DNA from 3 places in the Desulforamulus ruminis DSM 2154 genome. Region 1 is predicted to be linked to each of the others. Evidence: riboswitches for the same ligand, from Rfam matches in the RefSeq annotation. Region 1 holds a riboswitch; each other region holds the start of a gene.
The links. Region 1 has a riboswitch for S-adenosylmethionine ahead of DESRU_RS00885 (homocysteine biosynthesis protein). Riboswitches for the same ligand answer to the same signal wherever they lie in the genome.
Positions count from the first base shown of each region.

Region 1 (9,650 bases):
AATATCAAACCATCCTTGAAGACGGGGTCTTCATTGGCAGTAATACCAATTTGGTCGCTCCCATCAAAGTAGGGAAAAACGCGGTGGTGGCAGCAGGTTCAACGCTTACCAAAGATGTGCCTGCGGATGCCTTGGGGGTAGCCCGGGAACGGCAAACCAATGTGGCGGACTGGGCAAAGAAAAGGCGTTCCTAACAGGGAACCGGCAATATCTGCCATTGGACAGGCAGCGGTGAGCTTTAATTAAACGGAGAGAACAGAAGGCTGACAGCCCAAAGCTGAAAGCTAATTAAAGTTTGGGGGTAAATTGATGTCTTCCGGAAGCAAGAGATTAAAAATTTTTGCAGGGAATGCCAATCCCGATTTGGCCCGGGAAATATGCCAATATCTTGGGGTGGCCATGGGTGCCTCGAAAGTGTCCAGATTCAGTGACGGTGAAATTCGGGCGGAAGTGGAGGAAAGCGTAAGGGGAGCAGACGCCTTTATTATTCAACCGACCTCCACTCCGGTGAATGAACATCTGATGGAACTTTTAATTATGGTGGACGCCCTCCGGCGCGCTTCTGCCCGGCGGATTACCGCTGTGGTGCCCTATTACGGTTACGCCCGCCAGGATCGTAAAACCAGGGCCCGGGCGCCCATTACCGCAAAGCTGGTAGCCAATATTATCATTGCCAGCGGCTGCCGCAGAATGATTACCATGGATCTTCACGCAGGACAGATTCAGGGCTTTTTTGATATTCCGGTGGACCATTTACCCGGGGTTCCCATCCTGGCGGAGTATTTTCATCAAAATTTAAAGGACGATGTGGTGGTGGTCTCCCCGGATATCGGCGGGGTTACCCGTGCCAGGGATCTGGCGGAACGGATTGGAGCGCCCCTGGCCATTATCGATAAGCGCCGGCCGGAACCCAATGTGGCGGAGGTCACCAATGTTATCGGCAGCATAAAAGGAAAAACCGTCATTATGATTGACGATATCATCGATACGGCGGGCACCATTACCAAAGGAGCCGCCGCGCTGATGGAACGGGGGGCCAAGGAAATTCGTGTTTGCTGTACCCATGCCGTTTTATCAGGCCCTGCCATCCAACGTTTGCAAGAATCGGTCATTAAAGAGGTTGTAGTTACCAATACCATTCCCTTGCCGCCGGAGAAAATGATTGATAAAATAAAAGTACTTTCCGTGGCGCCGCTGCTGGGAGAGGCCATTATTCGTATTCACGAGGACCTGTCGGTGAGCAAGCTGTTTTCATAAGCAAAGCCCGGCTTTTGCTACTAAGAGCATTAAAATAACCCGTAATTTCCGGGAGTTGCCGGAATTACGGGTATTTTAATGGAGATGTTGGCTTGGGACTGGTAAAACTTGTATTATTTTAATTAAACCCAAAACTGCTATAATGGAGTTAATCCATTTTGAGTGCGACAATAGTCCTGGGTTGACGGGGACTATTGTCGTGTTTCTTTGGTCCCGGTGACAAAAGGCTGTTCCAGCGGACCAGAATTGAGTAAACTTAAAGTATAAGGGGCCGGGATTACCAATGGATAGACCAATTCCGGTAGAAATCAACGTTTAATTCTCCCTCCGGTTCCTCCGGTGAATAGGAGCCGCTGTTGACTCCTGTTTCCAAGAGATCGGGGCGGGATTCATCCTGGTTGTTCGTGGCGGTCACCCCCAGTGTTTTTTTAGTTAGGGTGTGTGAATTTGATTTTGTTTATACATATCCAGAAATTTTTTCAAGGTCGAAAATGTTCCGGGTGTGCATGAACTGAGCAACAAACATACCTAAAAAGGAAAAGACCAGGGTTCGAAGGAGTACCCTGTTATTTTTTCCTTTTTCTGAGTAGGCGACTTGAACGGCCAGACGGTCTGCTAGAGAAGGAACCGGGCTTTGGCCTAGGACGGAAGGCCACCGGAAAAGCATAGGTTTCAAGGGTAAATAATTACCGGCACAGAAGGCCTGCTTCAGCTCCCGTAAAAATAGATAAGGAGCCACAAGGCGTGCCTGGAATCCGAGATATACTGGTGTTCAGTTATGGTAAGCCCCTTATTTTTAAACTGAATTTTTATGATCATTGCGGGAGGGAAATGGATGAAGGATAGTCAAGATGCCAATTATTTAAAAAATAATGGCCTGGAGGTTACCGATATGCAGGAAGGGAAAGTTTTTTGGGTTAAATTTCCCACCGGTTATCGCATCATTATGGATGCGGACGAATTAAACCGCCTGGCCAAATTTTTTGAACTGCACAAGGATAAAGGGCCTGGAGTCATTGAGATGTTGTTTCGCAGCAGTACAGCCTAGCATTTTACTTTTTAAGTTTAGCGGATGAATTTTTTTAATATGGTTGACAGTTAACGGGTAGATTGGTAAACTAATGTCATCAATTTTATATCTGTGCTCTTATCCTGAGAGGTGGAGGGACTGGCCCTATGAAACCCGGCAACCATCCGGAAATATCCCGGACAGGTGCTAATTCCTGCAGGAGATGATCATCTTCTGGCAGATAAGAGGTGTGCAACGCGATGATTAGCGAAGCCTCTTCTGTTAAGGAGAGGCTTTCATGATTGGTGGGGCAAGGAGCACGAAAGGAGGACAAAAATGAGTGTTGAACGTACCTATGCGGAAATTAATGCCCGCATCAGGGCAGGTAAAGCGGTGGTTTTAACCGCGGAGGAAGTCATTGGCAAAGTCCGGGAACAGGGTCTGGCGAAAACAGCGGCTGAAGTGGATGTGGTCACCACAGGAACCTTTGGGCCCATGTGTTCTTCCGGTGCTTTTTTAAACTTTGGTCACTCTTCTCCCCGTATGAGAATGCAAAAAGTATCCCTCAATAATGTTCCGGCCTATACCGGCATTGCCGCTGTGGATGCCTATATTGGCGTTACCGAGATACCCGAAGATGATCCGGCCAATAATAACTTTCCCGGAGAGTTCCGCTATGGCGGCGGCCATGTCATTGAAGATCTGGTAAGCCATAAGCCGGTAAAGCTGAAGGCGCTGTCCTATGGTACCGATTGCTATCCGCGCAAGGAAATTGAAACAACCATTACCTTGGATGACATGAATGAAGCCATTTTATTTAACCCGCGCAACGCCTATCAGAATTATAACTGCGCGGTAAACTTAAGCGAAAAGACTATTTATACTTATATGGGTACGTTAAAACCCCGGCTAGGCAATGCAACCTATTCCACTTCCGGACAATTAAGCCCCTTGATGAAAGATCCTAACTTTGCCACCATTGGCATTGGCACCCGCATCTTCCTGGGGGGCGGTATTGGCTATGTGGTCTGGAACGGCACCCAGCACTTCCCGGGATGGTTAAAGGATGCTGAAGGGAATATTGTGGGCTCTGCCGGCGGCACTCTCTCTGTACTGGGAGATTTAAAACAAATGAAACCCCAGTGGCTTAGAGGTACCAGCTACCAGGGATACGGAGCCACCCTCACCGTTGGTTTAGGGATTCCCATCCCCATTTTAAATGAAGAGATTCTTCGTTTTGCTGCCTTATCCGATGAAGAACTGCATGCCCCGGTGGTGGATTACAGCGATAACTACCCCAACCGGGTTGGCGGCAACCTTGGGCTGGTGAGCTATGCTCAACTGAAATCCGGTAAAATTACCGTACAAGGTCAAGAGATTCCCACGGTGCCCCTTTCCAGTTACCCGAAAGCCAGGGAGATTGCCCGCACCTTGAAGGAATGGATACAAAAGGGAGACTTTTTACTGGGAGAACCGGTTCAATTGCTTCCCGGACCCGATGCCGGGATTATGGCAAAAACCCTGGAGATTAAGTAAAGGGAAGGAGCAAACGGCTTATGGCGCCTCATAAAATTGTTCTCCGGTTTGGTTCCAGTACTTCGGACCAACCTATTATTTACCATTTGGTTAAAGATTATGACTTGGTGGTTAACATTATAAAGGCGAAGATTAATCCGCATCTGGAAGGAACCATGGTTTTGGATCTGGTAGGAGAGCGGTATGAAGACGGCATTGAATACCTGCGCAGTCAGGGAATTACTGTGCACCCTTTAACCCAGGAAGTGGTGCGCAATAACGAGCGTTGCACTATGTGCGGCGCCTGTACCAGTCACTGTCCGGCCGGCGCCCTGTATATGGAACGTCCGTCCATGGAAGTGCAATTTGATGGCGATAAATGTGTGGTTTGTTTGCAATGCTTAAAGGTTTGCCCGGTCAGGGCCATGGAGGTTAGGATTTAACTTGGATTATACCGAACGGACATACCGTGACCTGCACCGGCAGGTGGATTTAATCCATTTTCAGGTGATGATTAAAGAGACCGACCTGGATATCGGTGTGAGACGGGAGCGTTTTTCACCGGAACTGGTTCAATGGGTGGAACGTCTGGTAAAAGAACAGCGCTTATTATTAGAGGAATATATTCAAAGGGACCCCGAATTCAAAACCACCCTGGTGCCTCACCGGTTACTGCCGGGGGCGCCGGAGCTGGCGGTGGAGATGGCCAAAGCGGCTCAGTTGGCGGGGGTCGGTCCCATGGCGGCGGTGGCCGGGGCCTTTTCTCAAAAAGTGGGGAGGGAATTAGCCAGGCATTCCCGGGACGTCATTGTAGAGAATGGAGGAGATATCTTCCTGAAATCCTCCGGTACCCGCCGGGTGGGGATCTTTGCCGGACCCTCTCCTTTTACCCACAAGATTGCACTGGAGGTCCAAGGCCGGCAGACTCCCCTGGGAATCTGTACGTCTTCCGGTACAGTGGGACACTCTTTGAGTTTTGGCCAGTCCGATGCGGTTATTATTTTAGCTTCCTGTACCTCCTTGGCGGATGCCGTGGCCACCGCCGCAGGTAACCGGGTGCAGAGCGAAGAGGATGTGCAGGGGGCGGTGGATTTTGCCGCAAGCATCCCCGGGATTGCCGGAGCCATTGCCATCAAAGGAGAAAAACTGGCAGCCTGGGGGCAAATAAAATTGGTTCCCATGTAAAGAAATAATAAGACCGGACTTTCCGGTCTTATTATTTTGTTTTTAGAATATATAAAAAAAGAAATGATAGATTAAACAGGATTTTTCGCCTATGCTAGGAATTGGCAGAAACCACGTTTCCTTTATACCATTTTTAGTGTAAAATGAGAAAAATAAGTATAGGTAGGTGTTAGAAATTGAAAAAGCCTGTTTGCCCCCTTTGTGAAGAAGAAATGGTCATGATTATGAACGACGAAAGCCAAAACACAGAACCCCAGATTTTTGCCCTTAATGAACTGGTGCGCAAGCCCGACGGCACCTATGGCATCAACCAGGAAAGGGGGCTTCCGGTGGTGGTATCTTTATGCAATGCCTGTGGCTACCTGATGCAGTTTTCCGCCCATAAGTTTAACCGGGGGCAAAAGAAGGGCTGTACAAAATAAAAGTAAGGAATTTGACAGGAACTTGTTATGGCGGCACTTTATCCCGTGCTCTAAAATAAAGTTAAGGGAAATCAGAGGAGGAGATCGTATGGAACTTACAGTTAACGATATTTTGGATGTGGCCATTAAATCGGAGGAAAGCAGCTTCAAGTTTTATAAAGAAATGGCAGAAAAGGCTAAAAATTCAGAAACTAGTCAAGTTTTACTGAAGCTGTCCCAGGACGAAAAAGATCATTTAGATTATCTGCTGTGGCTAAAATCCGGCGAGCCCATTAATGAACAAGTCTATTTTGACGGATTTGAGGAAGCCGGTGAACTCAACCCTGAGATGACGCCCAAGGAAGTTTTGACCATCGCGGTGCAGCGGGAAGGAGCGGCTGCTAAAATGTACCGTCAAATGGCGGATATTTTTAAGGCCAGCCCGGATAAACAGTTTATTTTTGAGCGTATGGCCAGGGAGGAAGATCATCATGGTGCTGCGGTGGCGGCCATGATGGATGATTTTTAAGAGACTTCAGCATAAAGAATAAGCAAGGGAGTGCCGCAAAATCATCGAGGGGCCAAAGAACAGGCGGATAAACAACGAACAACCGATTTTTAAGAATAGAACACGGATTGAACGGATCATACGGATTCCGTAAAATCCGTGTTCTATTATGTTTTAAACAAAGGACTGTGCATGCTGTTTCTTTTGCACATCTTTTTATTTTTATAACCCTTTCTATAGGATTGAGTTGGATATCAGGAGAAGCGTTCCAATAAAAGTTCGTTAGCCTGTCGGTTTATAAACAACTCAATTTATCAGTATTTATTTCCTATTTTGACATTGATGAATAGATGGTGCATTATTTCACAAATTAAATTATAATACCCGTAAAAGAATAACTATAAAAAGGAGGGGTTCATGATGATGTTTACCCAGCATACCAAAAGCAGCCATCCCATGACCAAAGGGGTTATGGAAAGGGTGATGGAAAATCCTAACTATTTCATGGAAAGCATTGAGGCAATGAAAGGGACACCGCGGCAAAAACCGGTTTTGGATCAAATTCTGGAAAAGAATTACCCGGGAAAGGCTCGTTAGAGAAAATGCAGGCATCCTTACAAGCTAAACCGAAAAAGGCGCCGACGGCCTTGATATCAGGCATGCGGCGCTTTTTTCATGGGGTTTGGCCTTATATTTCTTTTTTATCCGCCTGAGGTTCTTCGTTTGCTTGCTCCGGATTAACCATTTCTTCCTTATCCTCCACTGGCTCTAAAGGAAGAAGATATTCCTCCCGGGTTAAGGCAACCTCCTGGGGCAGATCCTTTACTTCCACCCGGTCTTCCGTAAGCGCAGCGCGGGTGGCAGGGATTTCCGGATCCGGTGAGCCTTCCGGGGGCAGCTCTTCTATTTGGCTGTTCCCTTCAAGGATTTCCGGTTCTTTGTTGCCCCGAACTTTGTCCAATTGTTCCTTTATGTTACCGCCCAAATCCTTGGTTCGTTCACCCAATTCCTTGGTCTTACTTTCAAGTTCTTCTTTGGTTTTACTGCTGATTTCTTTGGTTTTTTGAACAGCGCTTTCCAAGAATTGACTGGTGTTTTGTCTCAGATTCTTTACTGTTTCCTGAAGTCCCCCATCAATTTTAACCGTACTTACAATGGCTTCGTTGGAGGCTACCACCAGCTCTTTGCCCAGGGTGCGCACAAAACCAATATCCAGGAACACTCTTCCCGAAATTAAACTGTTCAGCAAGCTTCCCGACAGTTCCAATCCGGCGATGGCGCCGGTTCTTTCTTCCACAAAATACTCATCCACCATGCCCAATTGAGTACCGTTTTCCGCCAAAACTTTGCAGCCGATAAGATTAATCTTGTCCTTATACAGGGTTAAAATTTCCGGTAAACTGTTGCCTTTTTCCACATGACCCGTTTGATCGATGGTAATGGCGTCATTTCCGATACTGTGCACTTTTCCGTAAGGAGCAAATTTTTGCTCTTTAAACCAACCTTTTTGCTCTATAATCAGGGCCGCGATTCTCTGGCGGACGGGGTCTACCACCAGGCCCCTGACGGTGCCTATTTGTTGGCCTTCGGCAAGACTGATCACGGGCATACCAATAAACTTTTTACTCTTGCGCACCTTAAAAGGCCCCCTTTATTTGCATACTCTTTGTAATCATTTTTATGCCGGCGCCTTGTTTGATATGACCAATTTTAGGCAATAATACTAAAGAAAACCCGGCTGCCGAGGGACCGTTTTGCTTAAATAAACCGGGGCATCCCGGCAGCGCTAGGGAAAACGCAAGATTGATCCAGTTAAAGATTTTGATGACTGAATTTGGGAGGAAAAACTCATGGCAGATGCAATATTAGACGCGAATCTCAGAAAAGGACACAGCCGCTCCAGCCTGAGGGAAATCAGGGAAGCGGGGGAAATTCCCGCTGTGGTTTACGGGAAACATGTGGATTCTCTGTCTATCAGTGTAGACGGCAAGGAATTAAAAAAGATTCTAAATTCAACTACCGGCCGGAATACCTTGATCAGCATGAAGGTGAACGGCGGTAAGCAGACGGTGATGGTTAAAAATCTGCAGGTAGACCCCCTTCGTCATGACATTCAACATGTGGATTTTCAACAGATATCCGAGGATTCAAAAATTCGTACCGTGGTGCCCATTCAACTGGTGGGGACTTCCAAGGGTGTGGCTCTGGGAGGCGTCATTCAGCAGGAATTGCGCAGTGCGGAAGTGGAATGTCTGCCGTCACAAATTCCCGATGCCATCAAAGTGGACATAAGTGATTTAGAAATCGGAGATGCCTTGACGGTATGTGATCTTAACGTGGCTTCCGAGATCAAAATATTGGATCATCCCCGCAGTACCGTTGTGAGTGTGGCTGCGGCCAGAGCTTCCGAGCCTGAAGGTCAGCCGGAGGTTGCGCCTGAACCGGAGGAAGAGGCTGAATCCAAGACCTTGGAAAAAGAACAATCTTAAAGAAACTATTGCCTCCTTGCGGACACTGGGGTACAATACCTTCGTTAAGGAGGTAATACCGATGAAATTAATCGTGGGGCTTGGCAATCCCGGAGGACAGTACGCCCAGACCCGGCATAATATTGGTTTTATGGTGATCGACGCCTTGGCCAGGGAATTGGGTGCAACCGTTGAGAAGAACCAGCATAAGGCATTGGTTGGCCAGGTGAATATTGGCAGTGAAAAGGTTATTTTAGCCAAACCCCAGACCTATATGAACTTGAGCGGTCAGGCCGTAGTGGCCTTGATGAACTGGTATAAATTATTGCCTGAGGACCTTCTGGTCATTTCCGACGATATGGATTTACCCCCGGGAAGGCTGCGCATCCGCATGAACGGTGGTGCCGGAGGACAGAAGGGGCTAAAATCCATCATGGATTTAACAGGTACCCAGGATTTTTCCCGCATGAGGGTAGGCATCGGCCGACCGGAACACGGTGCTGTAGATCACGTTCTAGGAAAATTTGACGATCAGGAGCTGCAACAGATCCAACCAGCCATTGAGGCGGCAGTAAAAGCGGCCAAAATCTGGGTTCTGGAAGGCCCCGTGGAGGCCATGAATCAGTATAATCGGGTATTGGGCTGACGGGTTCCTTAGACTTATGGGTATTGCTTAAGGGTCCGGTTGCTAGCCTTATTCTGTATTCCTGTTAGGTCCTGTTGTTAGCCTGGTAAGTATTTCTTTGTGGGTCTGCAGAGGGCTGTGTTATCTGTGTTTATTCTTCTACAGGACCTATGAGGTTACCCTTAAGTCTGGCAACTGGACCCTTGAGGAATTCTTCTGAATCTAGTAACGAGACCCCCAAGAAAATCAGAATCAGTACAACGAGGTACTTCATGCCCGAAATTATTTTTTCCTTGGCTGCGGCCTTGCTGGCGGCCGGTTTGGCTTGGCTGGCCAACGGGCTCATCCTGCCGGCTGCGGGAAACCGGGGAATCGCTTTGCTCACCCCTCTGGTGGAGGAAACCGTTAAAACTTTAACCGCAGTCATACTGGAAACCTCCATTTTATGGACCCATGTTTTTTTTGGTTTATTGGAGGCCTTAGTGGAAATCATCAGACGCGGCGTCGCGGGATTGGCACCGGGATGTGCCGCTCTGGCTGCCCATAGCTTGTTTGGTTTACTCACGGTTTGGATTTACGGCCAATTTGGCCTTGTACCGTCTCTAGCCCTGGCTTATCTTGCCCATGCTGCCTGGAATGGGGTGGTTGTGGCGGTCAATAGAAATAAGCCCGGGTCTTGACT
Region 1 is NC_015589.1:164,419-174,068, forward strand. Features, by position in the region: gene glmU (bifunctional UDP-N-acetylglucosamine diphosphorylase/glucosamine-1-phosphate N-acetyltransferase GlmU) at 1-194, shown strand, start outside; gene DESRU_RS00870 (ribose-phosphate diphosphokinase) at 310-1,257, shown strand; gene DESRU_RS00880 (hypothetical protein) at 2,093-2,305, shown strand; SAM riboswitch class I at 2,402-2,514, shown strand; gene DESRU_RS00885 (homocysteine biosynthesis protein) at 2,603-3,802, shown strand; gene DESRU_RS00890 (NIL domain-containing protein) at 3,823-4,224, shown strand; gene DESRU_RS00895 (UPF0280 family protein) at 4,226-4,966, shown strand; gene DESRU_RS00900 (hypothetical protein) at 5,143-5,388, shown strand; gene DESRU_RS00905 (ferritin family protein) at 5,477-5,896, shown strand; gene DESRU_RS20490 (hypothetical protein) at 6,293-6,472, shown strand; gene DESRU_RS00910 (PRC-barrel domain-containing protein) at 6,564-7,511, opposite strand; gene DESRU_RS00915 (50S ribosomal protein L25/general stress protein Ctc) at 7,726-8,364, shown strand; gene pth (aminoacyl-tRNA hydrolase) at 8,426-8,989, shown strand; gene DESRU_RS00925 (hypothetical protein) at 9,241-9,648, shown strand.

Region 2 (9,650 bases), 1.7 Mb from region 1:
ATTAGAGGATTTATCTGCTGTTCTGGAGGAACTCCGGGCAGGCTATATTTTATTGAAAAACGCGGGGGTTCTGCCGGAAGAAATGAGCCTGAAAAATGAAATCATCTCCCTGCGAAAATTAATTGATTGCTGTTACGATGAAGGGGAAAAAAGCTCTCTCCACGTTAAACTGAATGAAAAACTTCTTCGTTTTAATATGCTGATGGAAAACAGGCAGGTTTCTTCATCGGTTCTTCAATGCTATAAAAACAAAGTGCTTGAACGTTTCGGCAGGTAATGCCTGCATTGGGGGCTAAATTAAAAAGAGCATTTACGTCGGAAAGGGTAAACACAAATTCCATCTGCGTGGAATTGGTTTACCCTTTCCTAAAGGACCTCAACGGAAACGTTCCCCCTTTTGAAGTTTTACCCTTGCTCCGAATTCTTCTCTGCAACCAGACCATCTATTCATCCTACGTGCACATAGAATGATTCTCTGGAAGCTTTGAAGTTTTTCGCTTGACCCGGTGAACTGCCACGAACGACTTTTGGTCTCTGCCCCTTCTGAGTTTTGATTTTGCTTCCCTGGCTTCGTTTCCTACTTCCAAGGAAGAGTATCAGGTTGATCCCTTCAATTCATCCGGCTTAAAAGTCGCCTTCCTTTGGACCCCCCTCAAAACGGCTTTATCATCAAAGCAGCCACCAGAGCCTTCGCTATCGGGCTTTTCAGGGTTACCAGTACTTTAACCAAGGTTATTTCCTGGATTACTGTTATCGTATTAAAATATAATAATCATGTCAATATAATCTTTATGCTTTTAATCTATTTGTAATAAAAAGAGAATTCTTTATCAGGATAACGTTTATGACCACAAAAAAGGAAGGCTTATAAAACTTTTGCTAATGCTTATTTATTAAAAAACACGATGTCTCCGAAATTTACTCCTGCAACCCTGCCAACCCCTTCACATTTTATTTTTAACAGATAATAAATGCGGCCCTTGGTAAAGCTTTGATCTTCCAAGGTCTCAAAATTGGCCTGGCCCTTGGAAATGATGAGCTCGGAGTTTTGCAGCAAGGATAAAAATTCTTGGGAAATATGGTTAAAAGATACGCCCAAATAACGGGATCCGGTGGTGATAACCCGGGCCACTTTATCCATGCCAATGTAAAAGGCATCTTCCATGGTAGAATCATTTAAAATTGGTCCCTCTTTAACAACATAGATCACTTTTTTTCCCCGCCGGGTCAGTTCTTCCACCAAAATCCGGTCAAAGACAATTTCTCCAGCATTGTCCCCGATAATTACGACCTCTTTTGCTTTTTGAAGCTTTCCTAAAAAATCCCTATAGTCATCCTTGGCAAAACCCGTTTTTAAGCTGTATTGTAGGCTGCCTTGTATATCAAAGCTTTTGTTAATGCCCAGATCAATAATATTGCCCGCAACCGAAATTTTCAGCGCGCTGTATAACCGGTCCTCAGAGTCCTCTAATAGGTCCTTTAGAGCAGGATATAACTTTAAGGCAAGATCATTGGAACTTTTCTTTGCTTCTTTATAAGGGTCATCATTGGCAATCTTTTTGTATACCTCCAACAAAGCCTCGGTGGAATTTTCCGCGGGTGTGTTCCTTCGATCCATTCCTTTTACAAAATCCATCAGTTCATAAATTACCTGATGCTGCCGGTCTTCATCAACATGAGCAAAAGCCATGCAGGAAGCCGCTTGTTTTAAATAACAGTGAACACAATCAATATAGGCTTTCATAAAAATCCTCCTGATTCAATAAAGTCGGAAAAAGGCATCCACACCTGCCAAAAATAATACTATTTCTTGCTCAAGGTTTATATTCTTTTAAAGGATTACTGGGGATCTTGTCCAATACTAATCCTACAAAACGCATAGGATGTGAGGAGAGGCAAATGAAAAATGTAGCCATACTACTAATTTTACTGATTTTATTGGCCGTCTGGTTTTTTATGTCCGTTGGCGTTTCCCTGCCTACCATCTTTATTTTCTTAGGTTGGCTTCTTTTGGGGTTGGGCCTTCTGGCTTTTATCGGGGGAGACCGCAGGGGAGGAATCATCGCCATTATTCTAGGAATTATTTTGTCAAATATCCATCGATTTTAAGAGGCGTCATAAATATTTTGTTGGTTCCCACAGCCCTAAGGAATAAACAACCCCCGGTTTATGACCGGGGGCTTGGTTCTACCGGAATCATTTTGTAATGCAGCCGCTTGTAAATAATCTTGCTGTTATGGCAAAATAGATTAGAGTATTTTCTACATAAAACATTATTAAATTACAAAATTCTTAGGAGTGGACCATGCGCATATTTTTAGTTGTTTTCGGACTGATTGTTTTTCTTTGCTTTGCTTTTGCCGGAGGTTATTTTATCGCCGACCAAATCATTGGGAACTCCCCTACCAAAAACAGTGAACCTTTGCCTAAGGAACAGTCAACGGAAATAAAGCAGCCGGAACAACCAAAAGAAGCCCCGGAGCAGCGGCAAGAAACGCAAGGGGAACTCCCTCGGGAAGAAAACTCCCCGCAGCCCACAACGAAAGCATTGGATGAGGAACTATTGCTGGATGCCTCGGCCTTTAGCTATACTGTTATACCGTCCAAAAACAATCAACCGGCGGTGACTTACAGTTCGGAAGAACTGCGCTTTAACCCCTGACGAGATACACTGCTTCTATTTTGCCAGGGTCTTGACAATATCCGCCCGGCTTACAATACCAATCATTTTACCGTTTTCCACTACGGGAATGCGTTTTATATTATTGTCAATCATCAAAGTGGCCACTTGCCCCACTTCCTCTTCCCCTGAAACCGTAATCACTTTGCTGGTCATTATTTCAGCAGCTTTTAAAGCGGCCAGTTTTTTAAAATCTTCCTTGTATTGATCAACACCGCCGAAATAAATAAGACCACCTAACAATCCAAAAAACTTGGGAATTCTGGGGTTGCTCTCTTTATGTAAAAGATCCCCCTCGGTTACCATCCCCACCAAACTCCCCGCTTCATCCACAACAGGAACTCCGGAAATATTATGGGTGACTAAAACTTCAGCAACTTCCTGAATGGTCATGTCCTTTGTTACCGTGATTACATCACTTCTCATGATTTCTTTTACTTTCATCCCCATCACCTCTCTACTATAGTTTAATCTCAGGCTTAAATCCTATGCGGATTTTAACGTCCTATTCTCCGATACCACCTGGTAAAAAGTGTAGTTGATACTAAATACACTACGGGATTTACCCACTCCTTGTCAAATCTATTTTTATATTGGCAGTGATCATATCATCAGTAAAACAAACTTTTCTGGTGGAAAACGGCAGCAACGGATTGCCAAGCCATTGATGCCATAATCTAAATCATAAATTTACATAAAAAAGTCCTCTTTTTTGTTATAATCATATTAGCATAAGCTTATCCCTATCATCATCTTTAGGAGGAATAAAATTGCTGCTGATTAATGTTGCTGAACTGGCCACAAGGAACCATCTAAGCTACGAGGATATGCACAAAGCCTTTCAAGCTTTATACAAACTGGAATATAATCCGGTGGCCATTAAATTTTTCTTTGACCAAGACGAGTTTGACGCTTTTATCCCGGAAAAGGTGCCTGCTTCAAAGATGACCTTTTGTCAGGCTGCCCTGGCTTCCCGCATGGACAACTATATTGTAAAGGTTACCGATGACAAGTTGCTCTGCGGTAATGCCAGAACGGTATTTGGCTTCCGTGAAGCTTCCGACGCCGAGGTTGACGAACAAGTTAAATATACCACAGACCGGGATCTGGCCAAGGAATGCATGCAAGCCCGGCCCACCTTACCCGTTGGCCAGTTAAAAGGCGTTATGACGGCGCCTCTATACAAAACCCCGGTGGATCAGATGTGGTATTCTTTGTGGTAAATGTACTCCAGGCTTATCATATCCTTAATGATTATATCGGAGCCTGTAAAGTGCCCACGGTAACTTCTAACCATACCATCAATTCGGTGGTCTGCGGCGGTTCGGTACGTTGTTTTCAGGAAAACAAACCGGAAATGAAAACCATGTGTGCAGGCAGCTTTACCTCGGGTAAAACCGAAAAAGGCGAGGTGAACCTGTTTATTCCTGGCAAGCAGATAAGTCAGTTAGCGGATCAATTAATTAAAAGAACCTTTAAATATGGCGGGAGCTCCTTTTTGGGGGCCGGCGGTCAAGATTTCCCGGGAGTGGATGTTTGCAAAAAATGTCCGATGATTCGTTTTAAAGATTATAAAGCCGAGTAGTTTGGTTTTAGATTTCCGTAGAGGACCTATGAACAGGGGCTGTGGCAAAAACCAGAATGGTTGCATTGCGCAGCTCTTTATTTCTTCAAAAAAAGAATAGAATGCGGATTTTACGGATTTCCACGGATTGTTACGGATTTTTAATTTTAAATCCGTGTAAATCCGTATCATCCGTTGAATCCGTGTTCTATTTTTTATTAGTCCGGTTGTTCACTGGGTTATCTGCCGTTCTTAAGGCACTACGCAAAGTCTTTTGCCTATTTTATCTCCGTAAGATTAAAAGGGGTCTCCTGATATACATAATAGTTAAGCCAGTTGGAGAATAACAAGTGGGCATGCCCTCTCCACTTTACTACCGGTTCATTTTCCGGATTGTCCTCCGGATAATAATTTTGGGGAACAAGGATATCCAGCCCTTTTTTGACATCCCTTTCGTATTCACCTTTTAAGGTCAGCGGATCATACTCGGAATGGCCGGTAATAAAGAACATCCGGCGGTTCTTGGCAGCCACGATATAGACACCGGCTTCATCCGACTCTGATAGGATTTCCAGTTCTTCCACTCTTTCAATGTCCCTTCGCCTTACCTCGGTATAACGGGAATGGGGCACATAAAATTCGTCGTCAAAACCCCTGAGCAGTTTAATATGGCTCCGATTAATCCAATGCTTGAATACACCGAACAATTTAGCCGGCAGGTCATATTTGGGTATGCCATAGTGGTAATAAAGCCCCGCTTGGGCTGCCCAGCAAATATGCAAGGTGGAGGTGACATGATCTTTGGACCATTCCATGATTTCCTGTAATTCTTCCCAGTAATCAACCTGGTTAAATTCCAGTTGCTCCACCGGCGCGCCGGTTATAATCAGACCGTCAAATTTCTGATTTTTTACTTCCTCAAAGGTTTTATAAAATACCGCCAAATGATCCTCCGGCGTATTTTTTGACCAGTGAGAACCGGTATGAAGCAGTTCTACTTCAACCTGCAGCGGGGTGTTGCCCAGAAGCCGCAGGAGTTGGGTTTCGGTGGTTATCTTGGTGGGCATTAAGTTTAAGATCGCCATTTTCAGCGGCCGTATATCCTGACGCACCGCTCTGGTCTCATGCATCACAAAAATATTTTCATTGGTTAAAATTTGGCTTGCAGGCAAGTGATCCGGTATTTTAATGGGCATCCTTCAGCCACCCCTCTATTGTCAAATTCTATTGAGCCTTTAAAGCCTGATCCAGGTCCTCCAGCAAATCACCGATACTTTCAAGCCCCACCGAGATACGGATAAGGTCCGGTGAAACCCCCGCCTGCTTCAGGGCCTCCTCGGACAGTTGGCTGTGGGTTGTGGAAGCTGGATGAATCACCAGAGATTTGGCATCTCCCACATTGGCCAGGTGAGAAAAAATTTGTAAACTGTCTATAAATCTCCGGCCGGCTTCAAGCCCCCCTTTAATGCCAAAGGTTAAAATCGCCCCGGCTCCTTTAGGTAGGTATTTCTGAGCCAGCTCGTAGGATGGATGGCCTTTTATCCCCGGATAGGAAACCCAATTAACCAGGCTGTGCTGTTGTAAAAACTCCGCCACCCTTTGGGCATTGGACACATGCCTTTCCATCCGTAAGGCCAGGGTTTCAATGCCCTGCAACAGCAGGAACGCGTTAAAGGGGCTGACGCATGCCCCAAGATCTCTTAATAGCTGCGTTCTTGCTTTGGCAATATAGGCTGCCGCCCCCATTTCTTTCGTATAGGTTATATCATGATAGCTGGGGTCCGGCTGATTCAATCCGGGAAACTTATCATTTTGGCTCCAGTCAAATTTTCCGGAATCAATGATCACGCCGCCAATGCTGGTGCCATGCCCGCCAATAAATTTGGTGGTGGAATGAACCACAATATCCGCTCCGTAATCAAAGGGCCGGCAGAGGTAAGGCGTGGTAAAGGTGCTGTCAACAATCAGGGGGATTTCCGCCTGATGGGCTATTTTTCCAACCGCCTCCAGATCCAGGACATCGCACCGGGGATTGCCGATGGTTTCCGCAAAGAGGGCTTTGGTTTTTTCCGTAATAGCCTTTCTGAAATTCTCCGGATCCTCGGGGTTTACAAAGACTACCTTGATACCCAGTCTGGCAAAGGTATGGGTGAATAGATTCACCGTCCCACCGTAAAGGTTGGTGGAAGAGACGATTTCATCCCCTGCGGAGGCGATATTCAAAATAGCGGCCACAATGGCGGCATGTCCGGAAGCCATGGCCAGGGCTCCCACTCCCCCTTCCAGGGCGGCCAGACGCTTTTCCAGCACATCGGTGGTAGGATTGTCGATGCGGGTGTAAATATGACCCTCTTCCTTAAGGCTGAAAAGATTGGCGGCATGTTCGGAATCCCGGAATACGTAAGATGACGTTTGATAGATGGGCACTGCCCGGGAAAGTGTTTCACGATCCGGTTGATGCCCGGCATGAAGGGCCAGGGTTTCAAAACCAAGTTTTCTCTCTGTCATGATGTAACCTCCTTAAAAAATTAAACCCCTTCAATGGATGAAGGGGTTGTTCATTCTGTGTTCCACTTCCTCCCATCTGCCAGGAAATACTTCCTGAAGGAATTAGCACCTTGTCGACTAAAGCCGACCGGTTGCCGGGTTTCATAGGGCCTTTCCCTCCACCGCTCTGGATAAGAGATTTTTTATTTTTTCTAATTATATTTTGCAGAGGACAATGTGTCAAGAATACTTCTTACAACTCTTTAAAACAGCTTCCAATTTAATCTTTTTCTGGTGGTAAAGGTGCTCTCAGAACCTTCCCTCAGTTTCTAAACAACCGGTCCAGACCGCGGTATTGGATGGCTTCCGCCAGATGGTTGGTTAAGATGTTCTTTTGGTTGTCCAGGTCCGCGATGGTTCGGGCTATTTTCAGTATGCGGTTATGGGCCCGGGCGCTTAGTCCCAGGCGTTTAAAAGCATCCTGCAGCAGTTTGGCGGCTGAAGCCTCCAAACGGCAGTAACGGCGGACCTCCCGGGAACCCATGGAGGCATTACAGGTGATTCCCGAATCCTTGAATCTTTCCCGCTGCCGCCCTCGGGCTTCTTCCACCCTGGCCTTGATGGCCGCCGAAGGCTCGCCGGGTGAAACATCGGTCAGTTCTGCGTAGGATACCTTCGGTACTTCCAGGTGAATATCAATCCGGTCCAGCAGCGGGCCGGAAATGCGGTTAATATAGCGCTGTACCTGATAGGGCGTGCAGATGCAGTCCTTTTCCGGGTCCAACAAAAATCCGCAGGGACAGGGGTTAGCCGCTCCCACCAGCATGATTGACGCAGGATAATCAATGCTGGCCGCCACCCTGGAAACGCTGATAAAACCATCCTCCAGAGGTTGCCGCAGGGCTTCCAGGGCGTCTTTATGGAATTCCGGCAGTTCGTCCAGAAACAGCACCCCATGATGGGCCAGGCTTATTTCACCGGGTCTGGGAAACCGTCCTCCTCCTACCAGACTGGCGGCAGAGGAAGTATGATGAGGGGAACGGAAAGGCCTGCTGGTGATAATGGGCTGGTGATTGGTTAACTGTCCGGCCAAACTGTAAATTTGAGTGATTTCAATGGCCTCTGCAAAGGTCAGATCCGGAAGAATGGTTGGTATTCTGCGGGCCAGCATGGTTTTACCGGAGCCGGGACTGCCCATCATCAAAATATTGTGTCCTCCGGCAGCGGCCACTTCTAGGGCGCGCTTCGCCGTCAGTTGCCCCTGAACATCTGCAAAATCAACGATTGTCTGAGGCTGCTCTTGCCGGTATGGATAAGCTTCTTTTTTAACTGGCTCCAATTCCGCTTCACCCCTTAAAGCCAAGGCAAGTTCAGCCAGGGAAGAAACGGCAAACACCTCCATATCTTCCACCAGCGCCCCTTCCGGAGCGTTTTCCCGGGGGATCACAACGCCCTTTAAACCAAGTTTCCTGGCAGCTAAAATCAACGGCAACACGCCGTGAATACTCCTTACAGAGCCGTCCAGGGATAGTTCCCCGATAAAGGCCACGCCGGAATACAAGGCTTCATGGATTTGTCCGGTAGCTCCCAGGATACCGACGGCAATGGGCAAATCATAAACAGGGCCCTCTTTTTTAATATCAGCCGGAGCCAGGTTGACGGTAATGCGCTTTACCGGGAATTCCAAAGCGGAATTTTTTATTGCCGTTCGTACCCTGTCCTTAGCCTCTCTCACCGCGCTGTCCGGTAGACCAACTAGGTCCAACGCAGGGAGCCCGTTCGACACATCAACCTCAACTTTGATTTTCTGCCCTTTAAGACCCTGGAGCGCCACACTGTTAATAATCGCCAGCAAGTCCTTCTCCCCCAAATTCTTGACCACATATCCTAATAACCTATTAAGAATATTCCGCCCCGCAGATTTAGAAACCTTTGGAGATATTGTCGAATCCTGACTTTATCGCAAAAATCATCTCTAAATTCAGGATAAAAAGGATTTACTCTTCCGGTCTCGAAATGGGGTATTGTAAACCCGAGAAGATATTAAAAAGGGAGGAACGGAATTGAAGCTGCCGGATTTTAAGCTGGAAAGGTATTTTGCCAAATATGAATTCAATGCCCCTCATCTTTTGTGTTGTTCCGATTGTGAGTCCTTTACCATTAAAGAAATTTTAAGCCTGGAAGGTGAAAGCGCCTTTGAGAGGTTTCAGAATCAATGGCTGGGATATACCGAGGCGCCGGGAAACCCGGAATTGCGGCAAACCATTGCCGATATCTATACCCAGGTTTCCGCAGAAAATGTCCTGGTCACTTCCGGGGCGGAGGAAGCCATCTTTCTGTTTATGAATGCCGCCCTGGAAAAAAAGGATCATATTATTGTCCAGTACCCCTGTTATCAGTCCCTCATAGAAGTGGCCAGTTCTATCGGGTGTGAAGTTACCCGCTGGGAAATGCAGGAGAAAGATAATTGGGAGCTGGACCTGGATTTTTTATCCGGCAGTCTCCGGCCCAACACCCGGGCCATTATTATCAACGCCCCTCACAACCCAACGGGTTATACGCCCTCGGTGGAAAAATGGAATGTTCTCATTGAACTGGCCAGAAGCAGGAACATCGTGTTATTTTCCGATGAAGTCTACCGTTTTCTGGAATACAATGCGGCAGATCGTTTGCCCGCCGCCTGCGACCTTTATGAAAACGCCGTATCCCTGGGTGTTATGTCCAAGACCTACGGTCTGGCCGGGCTGCGCATCGGCTGGATTGCCACCCGCAATGGTGAAATTTACCGTCGTATGGCCTCCTTTAAGGATTATACTTCCATCTGCAACAGCGCACCCAGCGAGTTTCTATCCTTGATCGCTCTAAAACACCGGGACAAGCTGGCCTGCAGAAATTTGGACATTATTCAGGAAAACCTGC
Region 2 is NC_015589.1:1,843,660-1,853,309, reverse strand. Features, by position in the region: gene DESRU_RS09335 (DnaJ family domain-containing protein) at 1-277, shown strand, start outside; gene DESRU_RS09330 (damage-control phosphatase ARMT1 family protein) at 887-1,744, opposite strand; gene DESRU_RS09325 (hypothetical protein) at 1,900-2,109, shown strand; gene DESRU_RS09320 (hypothetical protein) at 2,306-2,662, shown strand; gene DESRU_RS09315 (CBS domain-containing protein) at 2,678-3,124, opposite strand; gene DESRU_RS21620 (DUF169 domain-containing protein) at 3,451-3,903, shown strand; gene DESRU_RS21615 (DUF169 domain-containing protein) at 3,885-4,265, shown strand; gene metA (homoserine O-acetyltransferase MetA) at 4,523-5,440, opposite strand; gene DESRU_RS09300 (homocysteine synthase) at 5,469-6,752, opposite strand; SAM riboswitch class I at 6,822-6,929, opposite strand; gene DESRU_RS09295 (YifB family Mg chelatase-like AAA ATPase) at 7,054-8,613, opposite strand; gene DESRU_RS09290 (aminotransferase class I/II-fold pyridoxal phosphate-dependent enzyme) at 8,795-9,650, shown strand, end outside.
Region 2: linked by a shared signal. The riboswitch ahead of DESRU_RS09300 (homocysteine synthase) and the one ahead of DESRU_RS00885 (homocysteine biosynthesis protein) in region 1 are both predicted to bind S-adenosylmethionine.

Region 3 (9,650 bases), 440 kb from region 1:
AATTGAACCCATTGGTGCCTACTCCAGGAGGCCATTCTGCGCATCAGATATTCCGCATCCTGAGCCCGGTTTTTTAATACCACCAGCATACTAACCGGGGGCCCCGGCTGCCTCCTTATGGAGCCTGCAACATCCTGGACCAACCGATAGATTCCATAACAGGCAAGAATCACTAGGATCAGCTTTTCGATGGTCATCGCCATTGAGCACACCCCCTGTAATTCAGAGTATGTGTGAACGGCCCGCCGGGGTGCGCGGCGGAGGAATGGAAATATTGACCTGAAAAAACAGACCCTTACCCCGTTTCAGGGATAAGGGTCTGTTTATAATGAACCGTCCAGTTTTAAGCCAATGGCGTGCTGCAGCGGCAGGTATCCGTTTCAAAATAAACGGCGAAGGTACTGCCCAGGCTTCCTGTATGTACTTCAATCCGGGCGTTGTGCCGGGCGGCAATACCATAGCAAACCGCCAGTCCCAAGCCCACCGCCTCCTCTTTGGTGGTATAAAAAGGGATTCCTAATTTCTCCAGGGCCTCCGGTTCGATTCCCTCCCCCTGATCCTGCACCGTCAAGACAACCTTGTCCTCCTCCATAAAGGTTTTAATCTGCAGGTTGCCTCCGGTGGGCATGGCTTCCAAACCATTTTGGGCTAGATTTAAGATTAAACGCCGGATCTCTTCCCTATTCAGCAGCAATTCCGGCAGGTCAGCCAAATCCATGGTAACCTGCATCTTATATTGCCGAGCCCGATCCAACAGAACATCCCGCAGGGATAAAATCACGTCGTTAAGATTATGGAAGGTAAGATTGGTCGCTTTTTTCGAGGATAGGAATAAAAGTTCAGTAATGATCTCGTTGGTCTTATCCAGTTCCTGGATGATCACCTTGAACAGGTCTTGATACAAAGAACATTCCTTTTTTTGTTGAAGTAGTTGCAGCAATCCCCGCACGGTGGTCATGGGGTTGCGAATTTCATGGGCAATTCCCGCTGTAATTTCCCTTATAATATTGATTCGTTCCGGCTGATCCTTTTTTAAAAAGGGGTCATACTTGCCTGTGTTTTCCATCATTTGAAGTAAGCTGAGATCATGATCTACATCAATGATCACGGCATTACCCCCTTATCTTTATTCTTTTATCTATTAATTTAATTTCATATTGAAATATTGTCAAGAAAAATCTTGGTTTTAATTTCAACATGAAACAATTTGTTGAACTAAAAATTTCGCAGGATATAATTGATTCGAGGTGTATCCTGTGGGAATTTTTAGAGACAGAATGAAAGAGCTGAGAGAAGATAGAGGCCTTACCCAGCAAGGGCTGGCCGATGCACTCAATATCGGAAAATCAGCCATTGCCCTTTATGAAACAGAAAAACGCCAGCCGGACCCCGATACGCTAAGAAAATTAGCTCTATTTTTCAATTGCAGTACGGATTATTTGCTGGGTCTTACGGATACTTTAATTCTTGAAAGGAAGGATCTGCCTTCCCTCCCGCCGGATATTTTGGCCTTTGCTTCGGATCAAGAAAATTACGGTTTGATTCGTTTGATCCAATCCCTTAAAATCCAAGGCCATTCCAATGAACTCATCAGAGAATGGTTAATTTCTTTAGGCAACACCATCCGGCGGATAAAGCAAACCTATGTCCAGGAATATTTGGAGAACCCGTTGCTCGTACAGGAACCGGGTGAAAAATACACCCGGCAAAGCCGGGGCAAGAAACCGGATAAAAAGAAGGATTCCTAGAATAAACCAGGTCCATAGGACCTGGTTTTCATCTTTACCTATGCTTTTTTACTCTAAACCGGCCTCTGCCCGGAGGATCTCCGCTTTATCGGTACGTTCCCAGGGGAGGTCCAGGTCGTTGCGTCCAAAGTGACCGTAGGCCGCAGTTTGTTTATAGATGGGTTGACGCAGATCCAATGTTTTAATGATGCCAGCCGGACGCAGGTCGAAGTGGCGGTTGATTAAATCAATCAAAACATCGTCACTAACCTTACCTGTGCCAAAGGTTTGCACCCTTACAGAGACAGGACGGGCCACACCAATGGCGTAGGCCAGTTGAACTTCCAGGCGGCTGGCCAGGCCGGCTGCCACCAGGTTTTTAGCCACGTAGCGGGCGGCATAGCTGGCGGAGCGATCCACTTTAGTGGGGTCTTTGCCGGAAAAAGCGCCGCCGCCGTGGCGGGCACTGCCGCCGTAGGTATCCACAATGATTTTACGGCCGGTAAGTCCCGCATCGCCGTGGGGTCCGCCAATTACAAAGCGTCCGGTGGGGTTAATGAAGAAACGGGTTTGTGCATCCACCAGTTCTGGGGGCAGCACCGGGCGCACCACCTGTTCGATGATATCCTGACGGATTCTGTCCAGGGAAACTTCCGGGTGGTGCTGGGTGGAAACCACCACCGTATCAATCCGGGAAGGTTTGTTACCGTCATACTCTACCGTTACCTGGGTTTTGCCGTCCGGTCTCAGGTAGTCCAGCAGTTCAGTTTTACGTACCTCCGCCAGCCTGCGGGCCATCCGGTGGGCCAGGGAGATGGGCAGCGGCATAAATTCCGGGGTTTCGTCGGTGGCATAACCAAACATCATACCCTGATCCCCGGCACCGATGGCCTCAATCTCTGCCTCGTTCATTTCCCCGGTTTTGGCTTCCAGCGCCTTGTCCACACCCATGGCGATATCCGGGGACTGCTCATCAATGGCGGTCAGCACAGCAATGGTATCCCCGTCGAAACCGTACTTGGCCCGGGTATATCCAATGCCCCGGACAGTTTCCCGCACGACTTTGGGAATATCCACATAACAACTGCAAGAAATTTCGCCGCCTACCACGGCCATGCCGGTGGTTACAAAGGTTTCGCAAGCAACCCGGGCCATTGGGTCTTTGGCCAGAATGGCGTCCAATATGGCATCGGAAATCTGGTCTGCCACCTTATCGGGGTGACCTTCGGTTACGGACTCAGAAGTAAATAATTTTCTGCTCACTGGGTTCCCTCCTAATTATTCAATATTCCCTGTCTCATCACTAAAAAAACAAACCTCCCCATTTACGGAGAGGTCTTTTCTTTTCCCCAGCCTGCCTCAATAACCTCATCTGTCAGGAAAGACACTTCCCCGCAGGACTTGGCACCTTACGTGAGGTTGCCGGGTTTCATCGGGCCAGTCCCTCCACCTCTCTTGATGAGAACATCAGAATCTATTTTTGCCAGATTTATTTTAGCAAAGCAGGTACAATGTGTCAAATTAAAAATATCTTACTCCTGATAAAAACTCCGGTCCAGGGGCTGTAAATCCACCAGCACGGTGTCCAGCCCAAATTTTTTCACCTGATCCCAGGGAATCACCAGATCCCGGCCGGAGCGCATCAGTCCGAAATATTTGCGCGGAGCCTGCAGCACCAAGGCCACTACCCTGCCTGTTTCCAGGTCAATGTGCAAATCCTTGATGGGCCCCAGTCTGGCGCCATCCGACAGGTTTACAATATCCTTGGTCTCCAACTGGGTTGCTTTTATCAATGCCGCCACCTCCCCTAACCCCATGCTATGCATCTGCCGGGCAAAGGGTGCGCAATCAATTAGCTTTTGGAAGGGCGCAGCCGTCCCATCCATTTGGCAGCATAGCGGGCCATCAGGTTGGCCTCTTCCATTCTCAGCAGGAATACCGACAACAGCAGGATAACCACCCCGCCGATGATGCTGGCCGCCACCTGCAGGGCCAGCCCCAGGGTTCCCAGGCCGCCCAGCAGGCCGGCCGCCAGATGATTCATCCCCCAGACTCCCGCTGCCATGGCGGCGGAGGCCAGAGAAATCTGTCCCAGAAATTTAAAGAGTTTGGCCTCCCACATGCCCGGGATCCGCTTATTCAGGTAATAGGAAAGCATTACCGTGTTCAGGAGGGAAGCAATGGAATTGGCCAAGGCCAATCCGCCGTGTTTTAGCGGACCAATCAACAGCAGGCTGAAGATCAAATTGACCACCACCGTAACGGCCATTAGCTTCACCGGTGTCTTAGTGTCCTGCTGTGCGTAAAAACCCCGGGTAAGAATGATGTTGGCCGCCTGGCCCACCAGCCCGATGGAGTAGAACACCAAGGCAATGGCTGTCATTTCCGTAGCCCGGGCATCAAATTTCCCGTGTTCAAAAAGCAATTGAATAATGGGAGTGGCCAGCACCAGAAGCCCCACTCCCGCCGGCAGGGCAAAAAGGGTCACCAGACGGAAGGCACCCACCACGGTTTCAGACAGCTCCCGCTGTTTCTTCTCCGCCGCCAGGCGGGTAATGGTGGGATAAAAAGCAGTGCCCACCGCCAGCACAAAAAAACCAATGGGCATTAAAATCAGCCGGTTGGCGTAATTCAAGGCGGAGATGCTTCCGGCCGCCAGTCCTGAAGCCAAAATACGGTCTATAATCAGGTAAATCTGGTTCAGGGAAGTGCCGATAGCCACCGGCATCACCAGGTAAAGAACCTTACGAACTCCCGGGTGACGCCAGTCCGTTGAAAATTTATACCGGAAGCCCTGCTGTTTGAGTTTAGGAACTTGAATCAGGGCGGCGAGAATAAATCCCACCACGGTTCCGGCAGCCAAACCTTCTACGCCGTACCAGCCCCCTAGAGTCAGGGCTGACGCAATGATCACCACGTTGGTAACACTGGTACTCAGAGCCGGGATGGCAAAGACCTGATTGGCATTTAGCAATCCCTGAAACACGGTGGCCAATCCGTAAAAGATCAGGATTGGCAGCATAATGGCCGTCAACCGGGCGGCCAAGGCAGCGGTTCCCGGATCTAATCCCGGAGCTGTCAGCTTGACCAGCAGTGGGGCCGCAAAAATTCCGACCGCAGTGAATGCTGCAAAGATTAGAACCACCAGGGTGATCACGGTATTAAACAACCGCCAGGCCTCTTCCTTCTGGCCTTTGGCCACATATTCATTGAAAACGGGGATCACCACCACCGCCAAAGCACCAATGATAATAGCAAAAACGGTGTAAGGAATGTTAAAGGCCACCACATAGGCATCGGTGGTGCTGGTAGCTCCAAACATATAGGCAATGGCCTGTTCCCGGACAAAACCCAAAATACGGGATAAGAGATTAATTACGGCCACAACCAGGGCCGCCCTGGCAATAATTCTTCCAGTGGACAATCAAAGGACCTCCTATTGGCTTTCAGCTATCGGTTTTATGGTTAGTACTGATAAACTCATCACAACAAAGGTAGTATATTCGACTCTTTTCGCCTATATCCTTCAGTATCGCTTAATAATAAAAATTAAGAAGGGCTTTCAACCGGTGAAAACCCTTCTCTAAGTAAATATTGATTCTTAATGGTTGTTTCTGACAACCGACAGCTACCAGTTATTCCCCCGATAGCTCAGCAGCCGCACCATCACAACAGCAGCCTCGGCCCGGGTGGTAAATTCCTGAGGAGCAAAGCCTCCGGCTTCCCTGCCTTTCATAAGGCCCTCCTGCGCCACAATAGCCACTGAGGACCTAGCCCAGGAGGAGATGTTTTCCTCATCGGTAAAATGGATGGGATTCAGTGCGCTTTCATTGAGGTTTTTCTCCGTACCATAACGCATGGCCCGGACCAGCATAGCCGCCATTTGTTCCCGGGTAATGGGATCATTGGCACCAAAGGTTCCGTCGCCGTAACCGGAAACCAGGCCCATTTTTACTGCGGTGCCCACAGCCCCGGCGCACCAGTAATCCCCGGGTAAATCTGAGAACTCGGCAGGGGAGACGGATTCTTCAGAAAGGCCTAGAGTCCGAACCAGCATGGCTGTAAATTGTCCCCTGGTTACGGTAAGATCCGGAGCAAAGGTCTGCGGGGCCATACCCCTTACAATCTGGCGGGCCGCCATAATCTCTATATCCGTCCTGGCCCAATGGTCTGTAATGTCTTCAAAGGTTCGGCTAGCCTCCAAAATGCCAAATTTTCCGAACCGGTTGGTATAGAAAGTGGACCTGCCTGTATCCGGATTGTAATCAATGTTTACCAGCCCCCACACCTGGGATAATTCACTATATCGATAGGTCCCTAAACGCTGCAGGTTTAACCCGGCAGTGGATCCCAGAGGAGAAGTAATGGTTACCTTAAGGAAGGAATTGGAAGAACTAATTGCCAGTTGACTGCCGTCCGGCCATACCAGAGTAGGCCGGATCTCCACCAGCTTTCCTACCGGACGCAGGTACATAAACGGGTCTGCGGCAGGCAGAGATTGTTCACCCACTGTCTGCCAGGCAACCCGTAGCTGCAGTTGTGCCCCCTCTTCAGATTTGCCTATCCGGCCAAATTCACCGACGGGAATCTCAATACTTAATCCCGGCAGTCTCAGTTCTACCGGCAACCCGTTGCTGACAAGCTTTGAGGCCAACCCGGCGGCAAAGGCCAAGGTCACCGGTTTTGATGTATCTTCCGGATCCGCCGCTGATAGAACCACCTTGCCGCTGCTCCTGGAGTTTTGTATGGCTATAGTTATATCCTTTTCCGAAAGGGGTAAGGAATAGTAAGGGGAGTTATCCGGCAGGTTTTTCACTTCCACCCGCCAAACTTTATCATCCCCGGGATTCACCGTCAGTTCAATCTCCGCTTCCAGGGGCAGTTCGCTCCATTGAAGCTCGTTATCGCCAACAAAAATTTTAGCTTCCTCCGCCAGGGACCAGCGTGTTCCATCCTCAATAACCAGTTGGTTGGAACCTTCCTTGGCCTGGAGCTTGCTGTGAATGGTGTTATAAAGGGCATCCAAATGAGAGATTTCTCCTTCTTCGCCATATACCAGATAAACCTCTGCTCCGGCAGGAATCTCATTGATAGCCGCCTCCGTTGCGGCGCTGCCGTCGGTAAGACGGATGGTTACCTCTTGATTCACCCTTAGTGTCTGTCCATCATTAAAAGTCAGTTCATTGTCGTGAACTTCGGAAAGAGTGCCCTGCCAAGGTAGGCTGCCATAGACCAAGGCAAAGGGCTGGGGACCATGAACCACCTCCGAGGCAGAGACCTCAATGGTATAGGTTTCTCCCTTTTGGGGTTTGTCTATCAGAATTCCCTCAGTATTGTTCAAGTGGTCCCCGTCGATATAACCGTTGCCCCAGTATACTTCCTTGCCGTCCGGGCCGGTTACCTTCACATCCAGGTCATTAACTAAATCCTTCCCGATTCCGGGGGTCTTGGGGTAATCGGTATAGGCCATCACCACCCGGAAGGGCTGTCCGTTGCTGGTGTAGGTATAAGTTAACTCCTCTCCTGTATTTAATCCCTTCTCATCCAAAACCTTCACATCGCCCTGATCCATGGCGATAATCGATCTTTCGGCGTCAACCCGGCCGAATCCCTGGTCGCTGCCGGATACTCCCGGCAGAATCCGGGTGCCGAAAATCAGCAGTGCTTTCATCTGAGCCGCGCTGGGAGACAGCCCTTTCTGAACCAGATATTGCCGCAGCAAAGCCAGGGAACCGGCGGTCAGAGCGGTGGACATGCTGGTGCCGCTCATATAACCGTAATACTGGTTATAAACACCGATATAATTATCTCCCTCCAGGTTCGGGTTGGTTTTACGGGTGGATAAAATCCAGGTGCCGGGAGCCAGAACCTCCGGTTTGATGCGGCCGTCAAAGGTGCCCCGGCTGCTGAAGCCGACAACCTGACCGGGGTTATCGGAACCGGTGTCAATTCCCCGCACTCCTTCGGTGGACCCTACGGTAACGGCATTTTTGGCCGAACCTGGTGAACTGACAAAGGGTTTAGCGGTTTTATAGCCGTTGCCGGCGGACTTCAACACCACCATATCCGGGTGATCCCAGACAAACTTGTCCAGGCTGTAGCTGTTCCAGTCATAAATACCGTCACTGAAGTTGGCCCCCCAACTGTTCACGTGGATCCGGGGTTGCCCGGGAGCATTGTAGGCATCATTTAATAAGTCGTAAACCGAAGGAATCCGCAGATTTTTCTCGGCCTCATTGTAGGTGGCCTGGAAATACAGTCCTGCTTCCGGGGCCATTCCCCTGATATAGCCCTGAGACTTGGCACCGGTCCCCACAATACTGCCGGCAATATGGGTACCGTGGCCGTTGGGGTCCCCCCAACCGTCCCCGCTGAAATCTTTCACCCCGGTTAACCGGTCCTTCAGGTCCGGGTGCAGGGTTTCCATATTGCCGCCATCCAGTCCGGCGTCCGCCACCGCAACAGTCTGTCCTTTTCCGGTTAAACCCAGACCATTGATTCCCGGATTAAGGGTCCACAGAGCCGGAATTCCCAAAATTCCCGCGGCCAGGTTGTTCTCCAACTGATAATTCGGCTCAAGGGCCCAGGCCTTACCCCAAAGGGGCCAGGGGAGCAGCAAAAAAATATGTACCAGAGCAAAGATCTTTCTATATTTAACGATAGATTGATAGCTGATCAAGTTGTTCACCTCAAAGGGCTAAATCCCTTCTATTTCCCCAAACAAAAGGATACTGTCTTAAATTTTCGACAGCATCCTTCCTAATTCCTCTAAGATTATGATAAATAACTTAAAATACCAATTACAGGTTAGTTTATTGTATTTTTAACAATTCTCTCACTTCCTGCTGTAATTGGCTTTTTTGCTCCATATGGTTGGCTTCCACATAGATACGGAAGAGAGGTTCGGTGCCTGAGGGCCGGATCAAAACCCAGGCCCCGTCCGCCAGCACCAGTTTGATGCCATCCAGGGTAATCTTTCTGGCTACCTCCTGCCCGGCCAGTTCCCGGGGTTCCCAAAGGTTCAAGCGGTCCAGAATTTCTTGTTTCTGCTCCGGCGTGGTGTGCAGGTCCAGACGCTCACTGTAAAGCCAGCCGAATTCCCGGTAAATATCCTCCAGAATGCCAGACAGACTCTTCCCGTGACGGGCCACCATTTCCGCTGCCAGCAGCCCGGCCAGAATGCCGTCCTTCTCCGGGATATGGCCCCGAATGGACAGGCCTCCGCTTTCCTCCCCGCCCAAAACGCAGTTCTTTTCCAGCATGTTCTGTCCAATATATTTAAACCCTACGGGGCTTTCGTAAACTTTCTGCCCATACCGCACCGCCATACGGTCCAACAGGTGAGTGGTGGCCACCGTCCGGGCCACCGGTCCCCGCCAACCCCGGGCGGTATTCAGGTGATAGTAGAGCAGCGGCAGAAACTGATTGGGTGTAATGTATTCACCATTGCTATCAATAATTCCAAAGCGGTCCGCATCGCCGTCCAGAGCCAGTCCCAGATGGGCGCCCCCGGCCTTCACCCGGTTCTTCAACTCTTCCAGTGTTTTCCCGCTGGGTTCCGGCAGGGTTCCGCCAAAAAGGGGATCACGGGTGTTGTGGAAAACTTCCAGTTGGACTCCGGCCTGACCCAGAATGTGTTCCAGATAGCCGATGCCTGCACCATACATGGGGTCAATGACTACCTTCAGGGCAGCTTTCCCAATCATCTCCAGGTCCACCACTTCGGAAATATGTTTTACATAGGGCTCAAAGGGGTGAAAATCCGAACGTTCGCAGGCTCCGGCATCTGTTTCCTCCACCAGCAGGCCATAACGCCCCTCAGGGGGAATGAGCCCTCTCATATCACAGGGATCCCCTTTTTGCAGCCGCCGGATATTCTCTTCGATCTCTTTGGTAATATGAGGCAGGGCCGGTCCGGCATAC
Region 3 is NC_015589.1:3,690,435-3,700,084, forward strand. Features, by position in the region: gene DESRU_RS18325 (glycosyltransferase family 2 protein) at 1-203, opposite strand, end outside; gene DESRU_RS18330 (ATP-binding protein) at 344-1,108, opposite strand; gene DESRU_RS18335 (helix-turn-helix domain-containing protein) at 1,257-1,748, shown strand; gene metK (methionine adenosyltransferase) at 1,797-2,990, opposite strand; SAM riboswitch class I at 3,093-3,192, opposite strand; gene DESRU_RS18345 (YlmC/YmxH family sporulation protein) at 3,260-3,613, opposite strand; gene murJ (murein biosynthesis integral membrane protein MurJ) at 3,580-5,151, opposite strand; gene DESRU_RS18355 (S8 family serine peptidase) at 5,356-8,415, opposite strand; gene DESRU_RS18360 (phosphoglucomutase/phosphomannomutase family protein) at 8,540-9,650, opposite strand, start outside.
Region 3: linked by a shared signal. The riboswitch ahead of metK (methionine adenosyltransferase) and the one ahead of DESRU_RS00885 (homocysteine biosynthesis protein) in region 1 are both predicted to bind S-adenosylmethionine.